Regions from separate parts of the Cellvibrio sp. PSBB023 genome, predicted to be linked through region 1. Evidence: predicted binding sites of a transcription regulator. Region 1 holds the regulator's gene; each other region holds the start of a gene.
The links. The regulator FNR, encoded in region 1, switches genes on or off when oxygen is low (the NO sensors DNR and NnrR bind a similar motif). The targets are predictions, from matches to a motif close to TTGATNNNNATCAA.
Positions count from the first base shown of each region.

Region 2: a site for FNR is predicted at 3,559-3,572, ahead of B0D95_RS12605 (OmpW family protein). Genes of this name have one in related genera too.
Region 3: a site for FNR is predicted at 1,702-1,715, ahead of B0D95_RS17540 (GbsR/MarR family transcriptional regulator). Genes of this name have one in related genera too.

Region 1 is NZ_CP019799.1:794,409-799,438, forward strand. It holds gene B0D95_RS03570 (hypothetical protein) at 1-325, shown strand, start outside; gene B0D95_RS03575 (hypothetical protein) at 413-931, opposite strand; gene B0D95_RS03580 (SirB2 family protein) at 1,190-1,567, opposite strand; gene B0D95_RS03585 (DUF4202 domain-containing protein) at 1,607-2,203, opposite strand; gene fnr (fumarate/nitrate reduction transcriptional regulator Fnr) at 2,222-2,980, opposite strand; gene B0D95_RS03595 (cold-shock protein) at 3,373-3,579, shown strand; gene glk (glucokinase) at 3,663-4,661, opposite strand; gene B0D95_RS03605 (exo 1,3/1,4-beta-D-glucan glucohydrolase) at 4,993-5,030, shown strand, end outside.
Region 2 is NZ_CP019799.1:2,881,242-2,886,271, reverse strand. It holds gene argH (argininosuccinate lyase) at 1-741, opposite strand, end outside; gene B0D95_RS12615 (sensor histidine kinase) at 933-2,030, shown strand; gene B0D95_RS12610 (LytTR family DNA-binding domain-containing protein) at 2,062-2,796, shown strand; gene B0D95_RS12605 (OmpW family protein) at 2,839-3,486, opposite strand; gene B0D95_RS12600 (DUF1993 domain-containing protein) at 3,660-4,190, opposite strand; gene B0D95_RS12595 (class I SAM-dependent methyltransferase) at 4,276-5,030, opposite strand, start outside.
Region 3 is NZ_CP019799.1:4,075,396-4,080,425, reverse strand. It holds gene B0D95_RS17550 (oxidoreductase) at 1-615, shown strand, start outside; gene B0D95_RS17545 (NADP-dependent oxidoreductase) at 630-1,658, shown strand; gene B0D95_RS17540 (GbsR/MarR family transcriptional regulator) at 1,763-2,329, shown strand; gene B0D95_RS17535 (cytochrome ubiquinol oxidase subunit I) at 2,348-3,709, shown strand; gene B0D95_RS17530 (cytochrome d ubiquinol oxidase subunit II) at 3,724-4,743, shown strand; gene B0D95_RS17525 (beta-ketoacyl synthase N-terminal-like domain-containing protein) at 4,833-5,030, shown strand, end outside.

The sequences.
Region 1 (5,030 bases):
TTGGGTAGCCGATGCGGCTGCCGGTACAGCAACACACGCAAGTGGATTCAGTATTCGCATTGAGGGAAACCCCAAGGATCCGAGTGATGTCTATCCCGGTAAGTTTCCGGAGGGCATCAGTTTTGTCGATCAGGCGCGCCTGCTGCGATCGGGTCTGGAGTTTTTGGCAAAGTCTGGCGGTAGTGCGCCTAAATCCTGGCAGAGTAGTCCGGTTCAGGATGCAAAATCCGAGGCGATTAAAGCACGTGAAGAGCTGGCAAAGCACTTTGCCGAGCGTCCAGATAAACCGGATCGCCCCGTACTGTCTTTGAAAAAGAAAACCTGATAGGTGTGTTTATTTCCACCCAGGCATAAAAAAACCGGCTCAGTCATGGCCGGTTTTTTTATGGGTATTCATCGGGTGAATTGGGGCTTAAAGCAGACCGCGACGTTGCAGTTCAAGATAGTGGTCATCCACATTTTTAAAAAGCTCATCAAATTTTTGCCCGGCAGCGGCTGTTACCAATTCCAGGCTTTCCACTTCAGCGCGTGGGCGCATCATGATTTTATGCAGTTCATCGGCGGTATTGGTGAGCGACGACATAATCTTTTCGGTGCTCTCTTTATCGCGGAATATCCTGCCTTGCTCGGTTAATTGCATGTAGTTATCGCACTCTTGCAGCCAATCTTTGCGCTGCATAATGAAGTTGCGAATATTTTTGGCGCCGCCCCGGTGTGCTGTAGGCAGTTGTTTCTCGCGGTAGGCTTGGAGGCTTTTGCGGCCTTGTAATAAGAAATCCAAACTGGTGGTTTTGCAGTATTTAAGGTTGAGGTAACTGGCAAATTTAACGTTATTTGCTGTTTCGGCCTTGGCGCGCTTACAAGCTTCATCACACGCAAGGCTGAATTGTGAAAAACAAAATAGGGTGATGCACAAGAGTATCTTTTTCATAGGTTTCGCCGATTATTAAAGTTATTGGAAAGCTAAACAACAGACGTGTGATATAAATCACTTTTTAAGAAAGGTCAAGTATTGTAAATAAAATCAGTGCTATTAATTACCTATAGATCTATCATGGTCCAAGTGGCTGGTTATTTAAATAACTGTATAAAAGGTAAAGAGTGGGGTAGGGGGCGTTAGTGAAGGGGGGAGCTTAGCAAAGGTTTTTGCCGCAACACTTAGGTGTTGCGGCAATTAGTTGCTGTCTAATTAGCCTAAAAACCCCATTGGGCTTTTGGTGATAGCAACGCTGACAATATAAGCAAATACCACTAAGGCATCTACCCAGAGGATTTTTTGCAGGAGCACGTTGCGAACCTTAAATGCGCCAACACCGAGAATGATAAATACAACCAAGCCGATGAGTTTGGCCATAAGCCAAGGATGCTCACCTGGTTTCATCCCCAAACTGACGGCTAATAGGATGCCGCTCACCAGCATGATGGTATTGATAATATGTGGGGCAATTTTCAGCAGTTTTTTGTTCAGTAGTGGTGAATTAATAAATAACAAAACACCACGTACAAAAAATATCAGCAGGGCGAGGGCGACAAACGTTAAGTGCAAGTGTTTAAGGGCTATATACACGGTGTTTTCCTTTTTAATGATGGATGAATCATTGTTGTATTAATTATCAGGGCTCAGCGCTTTGCTGACCAACGTTAGCATCTTGTCATTCAGCGGCAGTGTTAATGCTGCAGTATGACCAGTGGGTGACATTTTATTCCAGGTCTTGCGAATAATATCGATGAGCTTGGCTTCCTCGTGTTTACCGGCAAAATCCTCCAGATAAAACTCGATGAATACCAGGCAAATAACATCCTCAAGGGTTTGAACTTCTTCATCGCGCTTGAGGCTGCGTTTTAGCAGTAGGTCTTTTACCCGTGCAATAACCGCATCTTCATACCCTTGGCTGGCCATAATCTCACCGGCAATATCCCCATGCATTTGTGCCAAATCCAGTCGCCACTTTTTGTAGCCGGTACGATCCATGGGGTAATCGGAGCGAGGGATTTTCCAGCGGCAGATATGTTGGCTGCGTGCCGCCAGTTGTAGGGGGTCAGATGCGTGAGGACAAAACTGCGCCAGTCGTGCGCTCATGCGTTGGCCATAAATCCATTCTTTGGCAACAACCTTGCCATCCACTATTTCAGTATTAGGGTCTTGCAGGTTGGCCGTATCAAAAGCGGCGAGGGTGGCGTCCAGACGTTGGGCGTTAATCATTGTGGATACTCGTGGTGGTTAACAGTGACTGTCGCCGTTGGCGATGTTGCGCAGCTGTTCCATATTGGTAATCAGTACTTCTTTTTTATCAACAGAAATGACCTGTTGTTTTTGTAAGCGAGTAAAAATCCGGCTGACGGTTTCAATGGTCAAACCGAGGTAATTGCCAATATCTGTGCGCGACATGGGTAAGCGGAATGCATTGGCCGATAACTGGCGGCGGCTATTGCGGCTAGATATGCTTAACAGCAGGGCTGCAATGCGCTCCTCGGCACTACTTTTACTGAGCAAGGTAATAATTTGTTGGTCCTGAGTGATTTCGCGGCTCATTAACTGGAAAAAGTGACGCTGCAAATTGGGAATTTGCAAACTCAATTCTTCCATGCGATTAAACGGAATCTCGCATACAGACGCCGTTTCCAGTGCAATGACCGAGTTGGTATAACGGTTATCTGCAATACCGTCCATACCGACAACTTCACCGGGTAAATAAAATCCGGTGACTTGCTCTTCGCCGTTATCACTCAGTGTCAGTGCTTTTACGGCACCCGAGCGAATGGCATAAACGGAGTGGAAGTGATCATTGGCGCGGTAGAGATAATCGCCTTTTTGCAGGGGTTTGCCGCGCTGGATGATGCTGTTCAAGCGATCAATATCTTCAATGTGCAAGCTGATCGGCAAGCAGATAGTGTTTAAACGGCAATTTCCGCAACTAACGCGCTTATCGTGAGGGCAGCTGGAATCCTGGGTTTTTACAATGTGTTGATTAGCTGTCATAAGTCCACCACCTCAAATAAGTGACCATGGCCGCGAAACCTGCGGCAATAGTGTAATAAGCGATTGTTGCAGCTTTAATGGAGGCGGTAAATAGTTGATTTGGCTCAATTGTCCGCGGAATTTGCATTCGGCAGAGGGGAGCTTGCCCTGATGTATGGATATAACTAAAAAGCAGGTGGCTTTCTTAAAAAGCCCTCTTTACTTGGGGCTGACTGAATAATATATTGGTTCGGCTGGCCAGTTAGCAGCATTATTTATGGTAAGTCGCATCGTTGTTCTAGCAGTAAATCTATTAGCACCTCGTTCTGTTTTTCATAAGTAACATCTGAATCCGCCAGCGCAATCCCACTTGGGGTATTCATTTTTATTTTAAGAAAACATCGAGGTTTATTATGGCTAGAAGTACTGGCACCGTTAAGTGGTTCAACGAATCTAAAGGTTTTGGCTTTATTGCAAGCGAAGCTGGTCAGGACGTTTTTGTTCACTACAGTGCAATCAGCGGCTCAGGTTTCAAGACCTTGGCAGAAGGTCAGCGCGTAGAATTTGACGTAAAGCCCGGACAAAAAGGCCCACAGGCTGAAAATGTAGTTGGTCTTTGATCGTATCCTCGCGAACGCAAGAGCAATAAAAAAATCCGCCCGGGTAACCGAGGCGGATTTTTTTATTGTTTACAAATGCTTTGTTATTTCAATGATTCTGTATTGTTGATTAACCATGCAGCAGAACCTACTAGCGCTGCTTTGTCATTCACAATCAAACGAATCGATATGTCACTGACGTAGCCGGTCATTGGCCCCTTATTTTTGTAGCGCTCAAGAAAGTGTGATTCGGGTAATAGATCTACCAGCTTGGGAGTAATCCCTCCACCAATCACTACGCCACCTTTTGCGCCGAGGGAAAGCGCTTTGTCACCTGCGACTTCACCCAGTACGTCACAAAATGTCAACACTGCTTCGCGACAGAGTGGGTCTTGATTGGCAATGCCTTTGGTGCTCACATCGGCTGGTGTATAAGGCTGCGCTTCAACGCCTTCATTGTGCGCCAGGGCTCTGTAGAGTGTTACCAAGCCGCCGCCGGAAAGAATATTCTCCACAGAGACATGGTTCTGCTCTTTCAACAGAAAGGCTTTGATATCCAGCTCTTTTTCATTGGTTGGCGCGAAGCTGGCGTGGCCTCCTTCGGTGGGGATGATTCGCCAGTTGTTTTGGCTAGGCACTAGCGCGGCCATGCCAAAGCCCGTACCTGGCCCCATCACCACAATCGGTGCATCGGCACTGGATTTATGCGAGTCATATAATGTGATGAGTTCATCGTCTTCGAGAAAGGGAACTGCATAGGCAAGTGATGCAAAATCGTTGATCACATGCAGTGTTTTCATGCCCAGTTGATCGCGCAAGCCATCAATTGAAAACTTCCAATTAAGGTTGGTCATCGATGCTTGGCCATTTTCGATTGGACCGGCAATCGCGAGGCATGCATAGGCTGGAATTTCAATGCCAAACTCGCTACAGCAAGCTTTGATCATTGTTGCCATGTCTGGATAGTTGGCACATTTAAGTGTAATTTGGCGTTCTGCTGTGTAATTGACCTTGCCATTTGCGCGATTCTTGTCTGCATCAAACTCGACCAAACCGAAACGACCGTTAGTGCCTCCGATATCAGCAACCAGTAACAGGTTCATGAGACTCCTCAACTTCTTTTACATAAGAAGATTAGATTGTTATAGATGGTGTGTTAGGACCGTAGTAATTCTTGAGCGCGGGAGAATAACACTAAACGCAATTGGCGGAAATTCACTTTTGGGCGAGAGCCCCCAAATGCCTGCAATACGGCAGTAGGGAGAGTGTAATCGTGTTTAGTTAGGTTAATTTACATCATTTATAGATGATAAATGGTATTTATGTTGTCGCTTATTAGCTTTCTTTGTATTTTGTTGACAGCGCTGTCATTAATGGGTAGCGTTCTCGCTGATTACTCTTTATTACATATATGTCGTTCCGGAGGTTGCACAAGTGCAGTGGCCCAGTATCACTAGCAAGGTTAAAAAAGA
Region 2 (5,030 bases), 2.1 Mb from region 1:
GAAGGCAGCGAATTCGATGGCGAAGTCGCGGTCGCTCACGGAGTCGAGTGAGTTTTCGGTCGGCGCATCAAAACCCAGCAGTTGCGCAGTGTAAGCGCGGTCGATGGGGTAGGTGGTGCCGGCGAGTGCAGCGGCGCCCAAAGGCGATTGGTTTACACGCTTACGGCAATCCATCAGGCGGCCATAATCGCGCTGCAACATTTCAAACCAGGCCAATAAATGATGGCCAAAAGTGACTGGCTGGGCGGTTTGCAAATGGGTGAAGCCGGGCATGATGGTATCGGCATTGGCTTCTGCGACTTGCAGCAAGCCCTGTTGCAAGCGAGTCAATTCTTTTGCGATTGCATCGATTTCGTCGCGCAAATAGAGGCGAATGTCGGTGGCCACTTGATCGTTGCGCGAGCGTCCGGTATGCAGCTTTTTGCCGGTGATGCCGATGCGCTGGGTGAGCAGTGCTTCGATGTTCATGTGCACATCTTCAAGGCTGACGGACCAGGTAAATTTACCGGCGACAATCTCTGCACGAATTTCTTCAAGGCCAGTGATGATCTGGTCGCGCTCGGCCTCGGTCAGCACACCGACTTTGGCGAGCATGGTGGCGTGGGCGATGGAGCCGTTGATATCGTGGTGATAGAGGCGGTAATCAAAACCGATAGAGGCGGTGAAACGCTCAACAAAGGCGTCGGTGGCTTCACTGAAGCGGCCGCCCCAGGGTTTGATGGGCTGATCGTTTTGGCTCATGAGGAAGTGTCCACAAACTAGAAATAATGAAAGAGATGGCAGGCGCGCATAGGCTATATTCACCTCTAGGCCTTCTTTAACAAGGCAAGCCGCCGCAGGCCGGGCATTATAGCCCAACGACCCATAAAAGATGACCTGTAAATAAGTCGCTGCGCCGGTAAGGCATTTCTTCAGTCGAGCAATGAGAATTTATGATGACCACCCGGGACAAGCCGCCTGCACCTGACGCTGCCGAGCCTGCCAATCCCTTTCTGGCAGATTTATGCAGCAGCCAGTCCGTATTTTTACTGGTACTGGTGGCGGAGCTGCTGGCGGTACTGCTGACGATCAGCGCCTCGTCCGGCCTGCAGCATTTTAATTGGGACAAGCTGGCGCTGATCTCGGTGCAGATCCAGTGGGTGGTGCTGTTCAGTGCGATTGCCTTGTGCCGACTGCGTTTTTGGTTGGGGCGACAGAGCCACCTGCGCGCCGGGTGCACCAGTTATGCGTTGGTACTGGTGATTACGCTGGTGCTGTCGAGTGCCGGGCAATGGATTATTTATGGCTTCAGCGGTCTCGCGCTGGTGGACGACTATCACTTTGAATTTAACGGCTGGCAACTGCTGAATAATATGGTGATCGCTGCGATTTTAGCGGGTATTTTATTGCGCTATTTGTATTTGCAGCAGCAGTTGCGCAACCAGCAACAGGCGGAAATGCACGCGCGTATTCAGGCGTTACAGTCGCGTATTCGCCCGCATTTTTTGTTTAACAGTATGAATTCCATCGCCAGTTTAATTGCGACTGATCCGGATACTGCCGAGCGAGTGGTGGAGGATTTATCGGAGTTATTTCGCGCAAGCCTGGCCGAGCCAAGCTTGATCCCGCTGGAGCGCGAACTGAGCCTGTGCAAACACTATTTGGATATAGAGCAGTTGCGCCTGGGTAAACGCTTGCAGGTGGATTGGCAAATTAGCGAGTGCAACCCGCAGCTAAAAATCCCCAGCTTGATGTTGCAGCCGCTGGTAGAAAATGCCATTTTCCACGGCGTGGAACCGCTGCCGCGCGGGGGAAACATTACGATTAAAGTCTCGCAAAACGATAAGCAATTAAGCATCGTCATTAGCAACCCCTATTTGTTGGTGAAAAAAAATCAGCACAATAGCGAACCCGCGCAACGTCATAACCGTATGGCATTGGATAATATTCGCCGTCGCCTCACCGCCCACTTTGGTGCAGCGGCACGCCTTTCCAGCAGTGCGGAAAATGGCGTATTCACCACCTATATTTTTTGCCCGTTAACACAATAGCGATAACCCGCAATTATTCGGAATCACTGGTATGGAATTGCTTATTGTTGATGATGAAACCCTGGCGCGGCAGCGTTTGTTGCGCATGGTGGAAAAAATTGATGGCTTTCATGTCGTGGCTGAGGCCGATAATGCGGAAGCCGCGCTGGCATCCATTACCGAGCATGACCCGGATATAGTGCTGCTGGATATTCGCATGCCTGGTCGCGATGGTTTGAGCCTGGCAAAAGATATCAGCCAATTGGAAGATCCACCGGTCGTTATTTTTTGCACCGCTTACGATCAGTATGCGCTGGATGCATTTGGCACTAATGCTGTTGGCTATTTACTCAAGCCGGTCAAAGCCGAGCAATTATTGCAGGTGCTGGAAAAGGCGCAAAAGCTCAACAAAATCCAGCGCCTTGCGGTGCAGCAACCGGCAGCGCGGGAGAACCAGCGTAGCCACATCACGGCCAAAACCCGGCGCGGTGTGGAATTAATTCCACTGGAGGATATTCGCTATTTTCTTGCCGATCAAAAATACGTCACCGTCTATCATCGCGGCGGCGAACATTTGCTCGATGAAACCTTGAAAGAATTGGAAGAAGAATTTAACGGGCGCTTTGTGCGTGTACATCGCAATTCGCTGGTGTCGATTAAACATATCGAAGCCTTGGAGCGCAATGGGCAAGGGCAGTATCAAGTGCGCCTTGCCGATACCCTGACGCGGCCCATTATCAGCCGTCGCCACGTGAGCGATTTAAAAGAATTGCTCAAAATGATTTAGTGCGCGTCAGCAGTCAATCGCTGACGCCATGGAATATCCAATTTAAAACGAATAGGCCGCGCCCAGCATAAATACCAGCGGATCAATTGTGACATCCACGCGCGCTGCTTGAGTTCCATCCACTGAAATGCGCGCGGTAGTTTCTATATCAATTTTCCACACAGCGGCATTTAAATACCAGTTGTCATTGAGTTGCCAATCGGCACCCAGTTGCAGCGCGACGCCGGTTGAATCCTTGAGTGAAATATCCGTATCGCCTACCAGCGCGCTATCCAACGCAGCGCTGCTCTTGGTATCAAAAAAGGTGGTGTAGTTCAGGCCTATGCCCGCATAGGGTTGAAATTTGCCTTCACCCAGCGGGTAATATTGCAGGGACACAGTGGGCGGCAGGTGTTTGGTGCTGCCAATATCCACACCACTGAGTGCGCCGCTCCCCACAATATCGTGCTCAAAGGGCAGCGCGGCCAGCACTTCAATGCCGATATGGGGTGTGGCAAACCAGGTGCCGGAAAAGCCCAGCCCGGTTGCATCTTCTACATCCACGCCACCACCTAATACGCTGCCACTGCTTGCATCGGGCGCGACTTGGGCAACCCCAACACGCACTAAAAAATCACCTGCTTCGTGAGCATGAGTTGCCGCTGCTACACAACTGCTACCTAATACCAGAGCCATTACTAATTGACGCATGTGCATTTCCTCTGTTGTTAACACAATTGTTAAATCACAGAGGCAGTGTTACGAAATTTCACATTATAAAAATTGATATATATCAATTAGTTTTAGCGCTGTAAAAAATAAAAACCTAACTGAAAATTATTTGATACAGCGCAAGGTGCGAGTTGTGTAGATGATTTTTTATGCTATTGATCTTCTTGCGACACAAATGAAAATCCATCGGGGTATTGGTGGTAGCCATCAAAATCCCCTTTGCTAAGCGGCACACCCGCTGCACGGCCAATGGCGTAAGCCATGTTCAGGTGGAAGAAAAAATTGGGCAGTGCATAGTGATAAACATATTCTTCTGCCGGTAATTGTAATGGAGTAAACCCGGCCTGGTCCTCAATCAGACTTGCTGTGCTGGCCGCATCGTTTAGCGGAAGTGATTGTAAGTACTGAATAGTTTGATCCAGCTGTAATTGAATACCCGCGAAGGTTTCATCCTTATTATCAAACGTGATGCGCTCACGGCCACTCAGCGGGCAACAACAGCGCAATGAAAAGTTGGCCGCGGTGCGCAGCTGGGCAAGGAGCGGTAGCATATCGGGGTGTAGGCTGTGTTTCAGTATCTGCGGGTTGCCTTGTTGATGGATATCTATCTTATGAACAATCGTTTTTAGTTGCTGCAAGTAATGTTGAAATATAGTCGACGGATTTTTATGGTTGTTATTCATTGTGAGTTACCAACAGTGATGTAGTTGCTGCGGCGCGCAAAAAAATTATTTTTTGCGCGCCGCGATAGATATTATGTGATCGTGGTTATTTTTTCCGGAAGAGTAATGTCACGCGGTTGGATTCGCCGATCAGTTGGTTTTGCTGCTTTTGTGCATCGGTGCCGTTCAGGTTGGGTGGCAGGCGCCAGACATTGTCATTCTCTTGCGGATTGTCTTTGGGGTTTTTGTTGATATCACTGCTGTCTACCAATTCAAAACCCGCCTTTAACATCGCCGACACTATATCTGACTCTTTTAAATAACCACGGCTACCATCGGCCCAGGCGTCAGGTTTGGATTCGCTCATGGCATGTTGCACAACGCCCACTGTGCCATTGGGTTTAAGTACCCGATAGGTCTCTGCCAGTGCTTGTTGCAGGTACTGGCCCTTGGCATCAAAGCGCGCGAGATTATGCAGTGCGCGGATAAACAACACAGCATCAACCTGTCCGGTCAGGTCAGCGGGCAAATCTGCAAAGGTATAGGCATCCACCTGCGCACTGCCCCAGCGTTTTGCATCAGTGCGCCATTGTGCTGGCCATTGTTCGCGTTTCTTGATGAACTCCGGCGTAGCAAAGCCACCAAACTCCGGCCACATGGACAAGCTGTAATCCACACCGATCAAGCGGCCTTTCTCACCCAGATACGGCATGAGGATTTTAGAGTACCAGCCATCGCCCGGCAGTGCTTCCAGCACCACATCGCCGGGGCGAATCCCAAAAAATTCCAGCGTTTCTACCGGGTTGCGTGCCACATAGCGGGCCTGATGTTCGGCGGGCAGCGATTGGGTGATATTAATTA
Region 3 (5,030 bases), 1.4 Mb from region 1:
TTGGCGCGTGAAGGGCGGATTGATGTGCTCGTAAACAACGCCGGTTTTGGTATTGCACCAGCGGTGGCCGAGGAAAGCTCCATCGAGCAGGCCAAGGCGCTGTTCGATACCAACTTTCTGGGCGTTGTACGCATGACCCACGCCGTGGTACCGCAAATGCGTCGCCAAGGCAGCGGCCGGATTATCAACATGAGTTCTATTCTCGGTGTGGTGCCAATGCCCTACGTGGCGCTCTATGTCGCCAGCAAACATGCGGTTGAAGGCTATTCGGAATCGCTGGATCATGAATTGCGTACTCAGGGCATCAGAGTCTCGGCGATTGAACCCGCCTATACCAAAACCAAGTTCGAGGCGAACAATATCGAGCCAGATACCAAGCGTGGCGAATACGAGTCACTGCGCAAACACCTGGCACAGGTCGTGGGCGAGGCGATGAAAAATGCCGATGAACCCTCAGTAGTGGCGGATGTAGTACTCACTGCCATTCGCGCCGAAAAACCCAGGCGCCGCTACACCGCTGGCAAAGCCGCCGCACAATTGCAGTTTATGCGCCGCTTCGCGCCGACAGGCCTTTTGGATTCTGGCATTCGCAAAAGCTTGCAACTTGATGCTTGAATAGGGGCAGAAAAATGAAAGCACTTATCCTCAAACGCTATGGCAAGTCCGATCAGCTCGCCTTTGCCGATATTGCCCAGCCAAGCATCAAGCCCAACGAAGTACTCGTTCGAGTTCATGCAGTTGGCTTGAACCCAATAGACAACATGATCCCGAAAGGCATGTTCAAGCCGATTCTCCAATTCCAGCTACCGGCAGTGATGGGTAGCGATGTCGCCGGTGTTGTTGTGGAAGTGGGCAGCCAAGTTACCCGCTTTAAGGTGGGTGATGCGATCTTTGCAAGCACCTTTGATTCAGGTAATGGAACCCTTGCGGAATATGCCGTGGTGGCCGAGCACGCGGCTGCTTTAAAACCAACAAATCTGGATTTTGCAGAAGCAGCCTCGATCCCCATGGTCGGACTTACCGCATGGCAAGCACTGAAAGAGCGAGGCCAGATCAAACCCGGGCAGAAAGTATTTATCCCCGCCGGTTCCGGCGGTATTGGCACCTTTGCTATTCAACTCGCCAAATACCTTGGCGCAACCGTAGGCACCACCACCAGCACAACCAATATCGATTTAGTTAAACGCTTGGGGGCGGATGAAATCATTGATTACAAGAAGCAGGCCTTTGAAAAGGTACTGCAAAGCTACGATTTGGTACTGGGTACTCTCAGGGGCGACGAAATCAAAAAATCGCTGCAGATTGTAAAACCCGGCAGCAATGTGATTTCGCTGGTTGGGCCACCTGACATCGCCTTTGCCCACGCACGGGGAATGAACTTTTTGATGAAATTTGTGTTTGGGTTGCTAAGCAGCAAAATAATTCGCCAAGCGAAACAACGCGCTGCGGAGTATTCATTCCTGTTTGTACATCCGGACGGACGCCAGCTTGCCGAACTTGGCAAACTGATTGAGGCTATGCAAATCCTCCCAGTGATCGACAAGGTGTTCACGTTTGATCAAACCAAAGAGGCACTGGCTTATCTCGAAGAGGGTCGAGCCAAGGGTAAGGTTGTTGTTTCCATGGATAAATTGCAGGGGCAACAAATCTTCCCGTGAGACTGGAATCTTCACTCACGAACCACACTCACCACAATTTATATTGACCCACATCAATGATTCCTGTAATTTCAGTAATTACTGAAATTACAGGAATCCCGCAAATGCCCATTGCTCTGACCCCGATGATCCAATCCTGCATCCTTCACTTTGGCGAAATGGGAAGCCGTTGGGGGATTAACCGTACCGTGGGGCAAATGTATGCGCTGCTGGTGCTGAGTAAAGAACCGCTCTGCGCGGATGATATGACTGAAGCGCTGGGTATTTCCCGCTCCAATGTGAGCATGGGCTTAAAAGAATTAATGTCCTGGGAGCTGGTGAAGTTGCAGCATCGCCCCGGTGAGCGCAAAGAATTTTATTCGGCGCCGGGCGATGTCTGGGATATAGCCAAAACCCTGATTGAGCAGCGTCGCAAACGCGAAATCGACCCAACCTTGTCCACCTTGCGCAATTTGCTGATCGAAAAGCCAGCTAATCCCGAAGAAGAATATGCCCAGCAACGCATGCGTGAAATGCATGAACTGATTGAAATGATCACTCTCTGGACGCAGGAAATTCAGCGTCTGGACTCAGCCAACCTCGGCAAGCTACTCAAGCTCGGCAGCAGTATTGGCAAAGTGTTGGATATGAAAGATCGCCTGCTCGGCGGTAAAAAAGAATCCACGACCTAATTGACCGAGGTACCCGCTATGCTCGACACATTTATCCTTTCGCGCATCCAATTCGCGGCGAATATTTCCTTTCACATTTTGTTTCCCACTATTACCATCGCGCTGTGCTGGTTTTTGTTTTATTTCAAAATTCGCTACAACCGCAGCGGCGATGAAGTGTGGATGCGCGCCTATCGCTTTTGGGTCAAGGTCTTTGCCCTGACGTTTGCACTCGGCGTGGTCAGCGGAATTACCATGAGTTTTCAATTCGGCACCAACTGGCCGGGCTACATGGAAACCGTCGGTAATATTGCGGGGCCCTTGCTTGGTTATGAAGTGCTGACCGCTTTTTTTCTGGAGGCCACATTCCTTGGCATTATGTTGTTTGGGATTGATCGCGTATCCAACCGCATTCATACCTTCGCCACGTTTTTAGTGGCCTTCGGCACCAGCATGTCTGCCTTCTGGATTATTGCGTTGAACTCCTGGATGCAAACGCCCACCGGTTTTGAAATGCGCGATGGTGTTGCCTACCCCACTGATTGGCTGGCGATTATTTTTAATCCGTCCATGCCTTATCGCTTGTCGCACATGCTGGTCGCATCGGGCTTAACTGCTGCCTTTTTAATTGCCGGAATTTCCGCTTACCGCATTCTTAAAGGCGATCACAAACCAGCACCGCGCCTTGCATTAAAAACCGCTACGATTGCTGCAGCGATTTTAATTCCCATCCAAATTTTTCTGGGCGATATGCACGGCTTAAATTCTCTGCATCACCAACCCGCCAAAGTCGCCGCGATTGAAGCCGTATGGCACACCGAAAAAGGCGCGCCGCTGGTGCTGTTTGCAATCCCCGATAAGGAAACGCAATCCAACAAATTCGCAATTGAAATTCCCAAGATGGCGAGCTTGATTCTCACCCATAAAATGGACGGCGAATTAAAAGGGCTGAACGAATTCCCCAATGCCCATCCACCGGTTGCGCCGTTGTTTTATGGCTTCCGCATTATGGTAGGTATTGGCACCTTGATGTTATTGGTATCCTGGTGGGGCTGCTGGTGCTATTGGCGCAAACAGGAAATTCCACCGCTGCTGCTAAAAGTATTTGTAGGCATGACTTTCTCCGGTTGGATTGCCACACTCGCCGGTTGGTATGTGACTGAAATTGGTCGTCAACCCTGGTTAGTCACCGGCGTATTAGCCACCGCCGATGCCGTCACCAAAACACCGGCCACCAATGTGGGAATATCCCTGACGGTTTATCTCACACTCTATGTTGTTTTGTTATTTGCTTATGTACGCACCCTGTTTCTTATGGCGAGAAAATCGGTGTTGGTGGATCGCCCGGAAGAGGTAGAAACACTGCAAGAAAAATTAATCAGCGCGCAGAACGCACACTAAAAGGGGAGCGATACATGACAGACATTAGCCAACTCACCGGACAAGCCTTTTGGCTGCCCGTTATTTTTATCGGCCTTATGGCGCTCGCCTTTTTCATCTACGCAATTCTGGATGGCTACGACCTGGGCGTTGGTATTTTATTGCCCAACAACAATGAACAGCAGCGCGACACTATGATCGCCAGCATTGGCCCCTTTTGGGACGCGAATGAAACCTGGCTGGTGCTTGGTATAGGCATTTTGTTAATCGCCTTCCCCAGTGCACACAGCTTGATTTTATTTCATTTGTATTTACCCATCACCGTGATGCTCGCCGGATTAATTTTGCGCGGTGTTGCCTTTGACTTCCGCGCCAAGGCGCCAGCCGATCACAAAGAACTATGGGACAAAATATTCAAAACCGGCTCACTGCTCGCAACATTATCGCAAGGCTATATGCTGGGTATGTATGTGATGGGCTTTGAACAAAGTGTTGCCGCCATTTTCTTTGCCGCGCTCAGCGCCATTTGTGTGACAGCGGGTTACAGTTTTATCGGCGCCGCGTGGCTGGTGATGAAAACCGAAGGTGAATTACAACAGCGCGCCGCCGTGTGGGCACGCCGCTGCGGTTGGTTAATGGCTCTAGGGATTATTGCTGTCTCTATAGTCAACCCGCTGGTAAGCGAAACCATTTTTACCAAATGGTTTGGCAGCCCACTCTTTATTGTGCTGCTCACTATTCCAGTATTTTGTTTTTTACTGCTGTTTATCGTAGAGCGCTATTTAAAACTATTCCCCTACCCCAACGACTTCGGCTGCTGGATTCCCTTCGCGTCCGCCTGCATGATTTTCCTGCTGAGTTTTATCGGCTTGGCTTACAGCTTCTTCCCCTATGTAGTACCCGGTCAGCTCGACATCTGGCAAGCCGCGAGCGCCCCGGAATCACTCATGTTTATTTTGTACGGCATCGTAGTGGTATTACCCACCATTATTATTTACACCATTTTTTCCTATAAGGTCTTTTGGGGTAAGGCGACGCAGTTGAAATATTATTGATAGCGATCACAAAAAGTTTGCGCCAGTAGGTTTTTTTACGCGAAAGGAATCGCTAGCATCCACCGCGACCTAACAGGGAGATTAGTCGCGTGCGCACCACCTATATTGCCAAAACCCACCTTATTACCGCTGCCGGCCCCAATTCCCTCAGTAATTTTTACGCCTATCGCGCAGGCATTAACACTTATCAGTCGGCGAATTATCACACCCCTGATCATCACCAAATCACACTGTCCCTGATACCCGACGGCGCACTGCTGCCCTTGGCTGAAGATCTGGAAGACACG